DNA from 3 places in the Dactylosporangium sp. NPDC000521 genome. Region 3 is predicted to be linked to each of the others. Evidence: riboswitches for the same ligand, from Rfam matches in the RefSeq annotation. Region 3 holds a riboswitch; each other region holds the start of a gene.

Region 1 (2,254 bases), on a different contig from region 3:
CGCGGCGTAGCGCTGCGCGGCCCGGTCGACGTCACTGAGCGTGGCCCGCATGGCGCTGTCCGTGCCGCCGTGGAACGTGCAGTGCGGGCAGTCACCGAGCGCCTGCGTCTCCGCGCCGAGCCGGGCCGGTTTCGCCGCCTTCCCGGCCCGCCGCAGCAGGTCGTCGGCGACGCCGAGCATCGAGTTGCCGCCGGTCGCGGTGTTGCGGTAGCTCATCACCGTGACGCCGTCGACCCGGGCGAGCACGGCGTCGGCCAGGTTCTCCCCGCCGACCTGCACCGTCGGCAGCCAGAAGGGCACGTCGAGCTCGACCGGCGGGCCGATCCGCGACAGCTCGTCCAGCAGTCGCAGCAGCTGCGGTGCGAGCGCCGCGTGCCGCTCTTCCCAGGTCGGCAACAGGTACGGCTCGACGTCGACGTGCAGCCCCCGGAACAGGCCGGACGCCGCGGCGGCCCGGGCCCAGTCGAGCGCGGTCGCGTGGTCGGTCGTCCAGGCCGGCTCGCCGCCGAGCGCGTCCAGGGTGATCCCGGCGTCGTCGCACAGCGCTCGCAGCCGGGTCAGCTCCGTCACGTCGGCGCGAGGGTCGTAGTACGCGAAGATCGTCGTCACCGAGCGTGCCTTCGCCCAGCCGACGACGGCCTCCGGCGGCTCGCGCCCCCACAGCCACATGGCCCGGGTGCCCGGCGGCGCCACGCTCGTCTCCGGCGCCAGGGGCGGCAGGCGCGGCCGTACGGACGCCACGAGCAGGCCCAGGGTCAGCACGACGCACAGGGCGGCGTGCGCGGCGCTCCTCCACATGTCATCTGTTCGGCCGGTCGTGCCCGGCCCGAAGGATTTGGGTCACGTTGACGTCACTGGGAGCGGTGGGACACGATGAACCCCGAGCGGTCATAGGGAGGAACCCAGTGCGAATCTGGGACGGTCCCGCCACTGTGACCGGGGAGTCACCCTCCAGCGCAAGGGCCACGGCCGCAAGCCGGAAGGTCGGGGGATGGCGGCGATCCGGGAGTCAGGAGACTCCAGCCGCTCGTGCTCCATGACCCAGCGGGCGCGGACCCGCTCGAGGAGGATGTGCCCGTGACGTCGCCGTATCCGTTCTCGGCCGTGGTCGGCCTGCCCGACCTGCGCCTGGCCCTGCTGCTCACCGCCGTGTCGCCCGCGATCGGCGGGGTGCTCGTCCGGGGTGAGAAGGGCACCGCCAAGTCGACCGTCGTGCGTGGCCTCGCCGCGCTCCTGCCGGAGGTCGACGTCGTCGCCGGCTGCCGCTTCGCCTGCGACCCTTCGTCTCCCGACCCGTCGTGCCCCGACGGTCCGCACACCGTGGACACGCCCGCCGCCCGGCGCCGGGCCGCGCTGGTCGAGCTGCCCGTCGGCGCCACCGAGGACCGGGTCGTCGGCACCCTCGACCTGCAGCGGGCCCTCGGCGAGGGCGTGAAGGCATACGAGCCCGGCCTGCTCGCCGCCGCGCACCGGGGCGTCCTCTACGTCGACGAGGTCAACCTGCTGCCCGACCACCTCGTCGACCTGCTCCTCGACGCCGCCGCGATGGGCCGCGCCCACGTCGAGCGCGACGGGGTCTCCGTCAAGCACGCCGCCCGCTTCCTGCTCGTCGGCACCATGAACCCGGAGGAGGGCGAGCCGCGGCCGCAGCTCGTCGACCGGTTCGGCCTGGTCGTCGGCGTCGCCGCGCCCGCCACGGTGGAGCCGCGGGCCGAGGTGGTGCGGCGGCGGCTGCAGTACGAGAACGACCCCGCCGGGTTCGCCGCCCGCTACGTCGAGCAGGACGCGGCCCTGGCCGGCAGGATCGCCGCCGCCAGGCAGTTCCTGCCCCGGGTCACGCTGCCGGACGCGCAGCTGGACCGGATCGCGCGGATCTGCATCGCGTACCGCGTGGACGGCCTGCGCGCCGACATCGTCGTGGCCCGCACGGCGGTCGCCGTCGCCGCCTGGCACGGCCGGACCGTCGTGACGAAGGACGACCTGCGGGACGCGGCCCGGCTCGCGCTGCCGCACCGGCGCCGCCGCGACCCCCTGGACCCGCCGGGCGCGGACCAGGAGCGCCTGGAGGAGATCCTCGACCAGGAGCTCAACGGCCCCGACGACGACCCCGACACCGGCGGCGGTCCTGACGGGGACCCCGACTCCGGCGGTGACCCTGACTCCGGCGGTGGTCCTGACTCCGGCGGCGGTCCTGGCGGCGGCCCCGACGGTGACGCTCCGGACGGCGGCCCTGCTGGCGGTGCCCCGCCCGCGG
Region 2 (2,254 bases), on a different contig from region 3:
GCCGCGATCGCGGAACGCTTCCCGTCCGTCGACGTGGCGATCCTGTTCGGCGGCAGGGCCCGCACCGCGCTGCTCGGCGACGCCGACCTCACGCTCGGCGCGGCCGGAATGCTGGCGGCGGCCAGGCTCCTGGACGCGAAGACCGTGGTGCCGGTCCACGTCGACGGCTGGGCGCACTTCACCGAAGGCGTCGCCGACGTCCGCGCCGCGTTCGAGGCCGCGGGCAGCGCGCACCTGCTGCGGTAGCCGCGCGCCCGCCTGGGTAACCGGCAGGGGTGCTCATCGCCCACCTCAGCGACCTCCACCTCGGCGCCCCGCCGCCCGACCGCTTCGACCGGGTCCTCGCGTACCTCGGCGACCTCCGCCGGCCGGTGGACGCCGTGCTCGTCACCGGGGACGTCGCCGACCACGGGCTCGACGCCGAATACGCGGCGTTCGGCCGGCTCCGGACGCTCGGCGTGCCCGTCCTCGCGGTGCCCGGCAACCACGACGACCCGGCCGCGTTCCGGACCGACCGCGCCGAGACCGTGGCGGGGGTGCTGTTCGCGCTGTGCGACTCGTCGGTGCCCGGGCACGCCGAGGGATGGCTCGACGACGACACCCTCCAGTGGCTCGACGACACCCTCGCGGCGTCGGCGGGCATGCCCGCGCTCGTGTGCTGTCATCATCCGCCGGTACCGGTGGGCAAGCCCGCCGCGGACCAGGTCCGCCAGCTCGGCGCCGGACGGCTCGCCGAGGTCCTCCGCCGCCACCCGGACGTGCTGGCCGTCCTGTGCGGGCACGTCCACAGCGCCGCCGTCAGCACGTTCGCGGGCGTGCCGGTCCTCGCCGCGCCGGGGGTCGAGTCGACGATGGTGCTGCCGTGGGAGCCGGAGGACCGGCCCGAGCCGCCGCCGGCGCTCGCGTTCCACCTCGTCGAGGACGGCCGGCTCACCACCCACTACCGGCTCTGCGTGCCGTAGGCTGCCTGGCGGCACGAACTTGATGCGAGGTGCCCCAGTGCCCTGGGGAGAATCGGGAAGCCGGTGTGAATCCGGCACGGGCCCGCCGCGGTGATCGGGGAGCTGCCGTCCATGCGCACCCCGCGGTGCGCGGTCACTGGCCCCAGGGCTGGGAAGGCGGACGGTGCAGGCGTTGATCCGAGAGTCCGAAGACCGGCCTCGCGGTCACCGGCCGTCCGTCCGTGACGGGCGGCCACGAGCAGCGGGAGCCTGCCCTCATGAGCACCGACCTGTACGACGTCGTGCACCGCCGCCGCGACGTGCGCGGCCAGTTCACCGGCGCGCCGATCCCCGCCGACGTCCTCGACCGCGTGCTGGGCGCCGCCCACGCCGCGCCGAGCGTCGGCCTGTCCCAGCCGTGGGACTTCGTCCTCGTCCGCGACCCCGCCCTGCGCGGCGCCTTCCACGACCACGTCCGCACCGAGCGCGACACGTTCGCGGCCACCCTCGACGCCCCGTCCGCCGCGACCTTCGCCCGGATCAAGATCGACGGTGTGCTGGAGTCGGCCCTGTCCGTGGTCGTCACGTACGACCCCGGCCGCGGCGGCCCGGCGGTCCTCGGCCGCCACGCGATCGCCGACGCCGGCCTCTACTCCGTCTGCCTCGCCATCCAGAACCTGTGGCTCGCCGCGACCGCGGAGGGCCTGGGCGTCGGCTGGGTCTCGTTCTACCGCGAACCGTTCGTCCGCGACCTGCTGGGCATCCCCGCCACCGTCCGGCCCGTCGCCTGGCTCTGCCTGGGCCCGGTGACCCACCTGGAGTCCGTCCCGGACCTGGAACGCCACGGCTGGCGCCGCCGCACCCCGCTCTCCGAGGCCCTGCACCACGACCGCTGGTGAGCCCTCGCGGTCGCGGGCTCAGCGCAGCGCGGCGAGGCGCTGGCAGGTCGGGCGGGCCTCCAGGTGCAGGCGGGCGACGCTGAGCCCGTCGCTGCCGAGCACCGCGAGCAGCGTGCCGCCGTCCACGGCGTACACGGTGAAGTAACCGCCGTCGTTGCGCATGGTCGCGTCCCGGAACGGCGCCTGCCCCAGCACCAGCGCCACCTGCCGGCCCAAGGTCGTCGCCGCCAGGGCGGCCGCGTCGTGCGGGTCGGTCCCGCCGCCGGTGTCGCAGGCGCCCAGGTCGTAGGTGACCAGCAGGCCGTCGACGCCGGCGAGCACGCTGCCGCGGACCCCCGGCACGCGCAGGCGGAGGTCCTCCATCGCGGCGCGAACCGGCGACAGGGCGGCGTCGAGCGGCTCGGGCCGGGCGCC
Region 3 (2,254 bases):
GTTGTCCCGCAGCTCCAGGAACTCCTCGACGTCCGGGTGCCACGGCTCCAGGTACACGCACGCCGCGCCCTTGCGCCGGCCGCCCTGGTTGACCGCGGCGACCCCGGCGTCGAGCGTCTTGAGGAACGGCACGATGCCGTTGGACCTGCCGTTGGTGCCGCGGATCAGCGCCCCTCTGCCACGGATCCGCGACCACGAGATGCCGATCCCGCCGGAGAACTTCGACAGCTTCGCCACCTGGTGGTAGCGCTCGTAGATCGAGTCGAGCTCGTCCCTGGGCGAGTCGACGAGGAAGCACGACGACATCTGCGTGTGCGCGGTGCCGGAGTTGAACAGCGTCGGGGAGCTCGGCAGGTACGCGAGCGAGGACATGAGCCGGTAGAAGCCGATCGCCTCACCCGGCGTCGTGGACAGCCCGCAGGCGACCCGCAGCAGCCAGTACTGCGGCGTCTCCACGACGAGCCTCGACGAAGGGTGGCGCAGCAGGTAGCGGTCGGCGACGGTCCGCAGCCCGAAGTACTCGAAGCGCAGGTCGCCGTCCGGGTCGACGGCGTCGTCGAGCTTGCGGGCGTTGCGGGCCACGAACCCTGCCGTGGCGTCGCTGATCAGGCCCTGCTGGTGCGCGTGCCGGACCGCCTGGCTGAAGCTCGCCACGCCCTGCCCGCGGACCTCCTTGTCGACGTACGCAGCGAGCAGCCTCGCCGCCAGGCGTGAGTACTGCGGCTCCTCACCGATCAGCTCCGCCGCCGTCTGGATCGACAGCTTGTCCAGCTCCGCCGTCGTCGCACCGTCGTACAGGCCGCTGATCGTCTTCGTCGCGACCCGCAGCGGGTCGACCTCGTCCAGGTCGGCGACCCACCGCTCGACCGCCTTCACGATCTTGTTGACGTCGACCGGCTCCAGCTCGCCGTCGCGCTTGCGGACCCGCATCGCGTGCCGCCGCTGCTCCGGCGCCTTCCCCGTCGCCACCTGGTCCTGCGTCACCGTCATGTGTCCCCCTCGTCGCCTGCTCATCACCACCGGACGAGCGCAGGGGGAAGCCGCCACAGAAGGGCGCACAGCGCCCGGCGATGGCGTCAGCCGTCCCACGCGGCATCCGACCACCGCACGCCGTCCCGGCGCACGGTGCGCTGGCAGGTCTTCGGACTCGCGGGCATGACCCAGGATCGATCCGGGGCCGCCTACTGGCCGTCGCTTCCCAGGCCTCGCGGCCCAGTGCTTGATGACGGCGGTCGTTCCCACTCACCGCTGCGGGGCAGTCCCGGACTCACACCGGGTTCCCTGTTGCCACGACCGCCCCGGAAGGGCGGCCGAACCAGCTGCAAGCGACACCATATATGGGTGCGGGTCGGAATTCACAACCCAAGATGCTGTGCCGGCGTGTCGCGCCGTGCGCAGGGCCCTCAGCCGCGGCGACCACCCAGGTCCGCCAGTCCGGCGGGGTGCGCCTTATGCCGCAGGGTGTAGGCGGTCACCCGCGAGGCGCCTGCCCGCTCAGGAGACGCTGGTCCATGCCGGATACTTCGCCGCGCGTCCGTCGCCGGACGAGCGGCCACGGACCCGGCGCAGCACCCACGGCAGGACGTGCTGGTGGTAGTACCGGGCCTGGACGATCAGCCCGCGGGACGCCGCCGCGGTGTCGTCGAGCCGGTGCTCGGCGTCGGCGACACCCAGGGCGGCGAGGACGAGGCCCGCGACCCGGCGGTGGCCGGCGGCGTTGAGGTGCAGCCGGTCCGCCGACCAGTACCCGGCCCGGCGCAGCTCGGTGTCGCCGAAGCAGTCGACGAACAGCACGCCGTGGCGGGCGGTCAGCTCCCGTACCGCCTCGGTGAGCTGCTCGGCGCGGCGGCGCAGCACCCGTCCGAGCGGCAGGTGGTCCGACGGGTCGGCGCCGCTGAGGACCATGAGACGGACCCCGGCTTCGTCGCAGCGCTCGATCGCCCCTTCGATGAGCCGCACGAGGTACGGAAGGTCCGCGCCGCGGCGCATCATGTCGTTGCCGCCGCCGTTGAGCGAGACCAGCGTCGGCGGCGGCGACATCGCCAGCGCGGCGTCCAGCTGCGTGGTCACGATCGGCTCGAGCAGCCTGCCCCGGATCGCCAGGTTGGCGTACTGCCACTGCGGGTCGGCGGCGCCCAGCGCGGCCGCGACCAGGTCGGCCCACCCGCGCGGGATGCCGTCCGGCCGCTCGTCGCCCATGCCCTCGCTGAAACTGTCCCCGATCGCCACGTACCGCATGACCCGACGATACCGA

What was found. Region 3 has a riboswitch for cobalamin ahead of ACFY3L_RS24390 (ribonucleoside-diphosphate reductase subunit alpha). Riboswitches for the same ligand answer to the same signal wherever they lie in the genome.
Region 1: another riboswitch for cobalamin. It lies ahead of ACFY3L_RS32525 (VWA domain-containing protein); the one in region 3 lies ahead of ACFY3L_RS24390 (ribonucleoside-diphosphate reductase subunit alpha).
Region 2: another riboswitch for cobalamin. It lies ahead of bluB (5,6-dimethylbenzimidazole synthase); the one in region 3 lies ahead of ACFY3L_RS24390 (ribonucleoside-diphosphate reductase subunit alpha).

The regions. Positions count from the first base shown of each region.
Region 1 is NZ_JBIAYW010000011.1:38,654-40,907, reverse strand. Features, by position in the region: gene ACFY3L_RS32530 (hypothetical protein) at 1-798, opposite strand, end outside; cobalamin riboswitch at 845-1,043, shown strand; gene ACFY3L_RS32525 (VWA domain-containing protein) at 1,078-2,254, shown strand, end outside.
Region 2 is NZ_JBIAYW010000016.1:67,789-70,042, forward strand. Features, by position in the region: gene ACFY3L_RS38810 (MBL fold metallo-hydrolase) at 1-246, shown strand, start outside; gene ACFY3L_RS38815 (metallophosphoesterase) at 276-962, shown strand; cobalamin riboswitch at 973-1,178, shown strand; gene bluB (5,6-dimethylbenzimidazole synthase) at 1,220-1,840, shown strand; gene ACFY3L_RS38825 (roadblock/LC7 domain-containing protein) at 1,859-2,254, opposite strand, start outside.
Region 3 is NZ_JBIAYW010000007.1:326,683-328,936, reverse strand. Features, by position in the region: gene ACFY3L_RS24390 (ribonucleoside-diphosphate reductase subunit alpha) at 1-990, opposite strand, end outside; cobalamin riboswitch at 1,115-1,335, opposite strand; gene ACFY3L_RS24385 (SGNH/GDSL hydrolase family protein) at 1,495-2,238, opposite strand.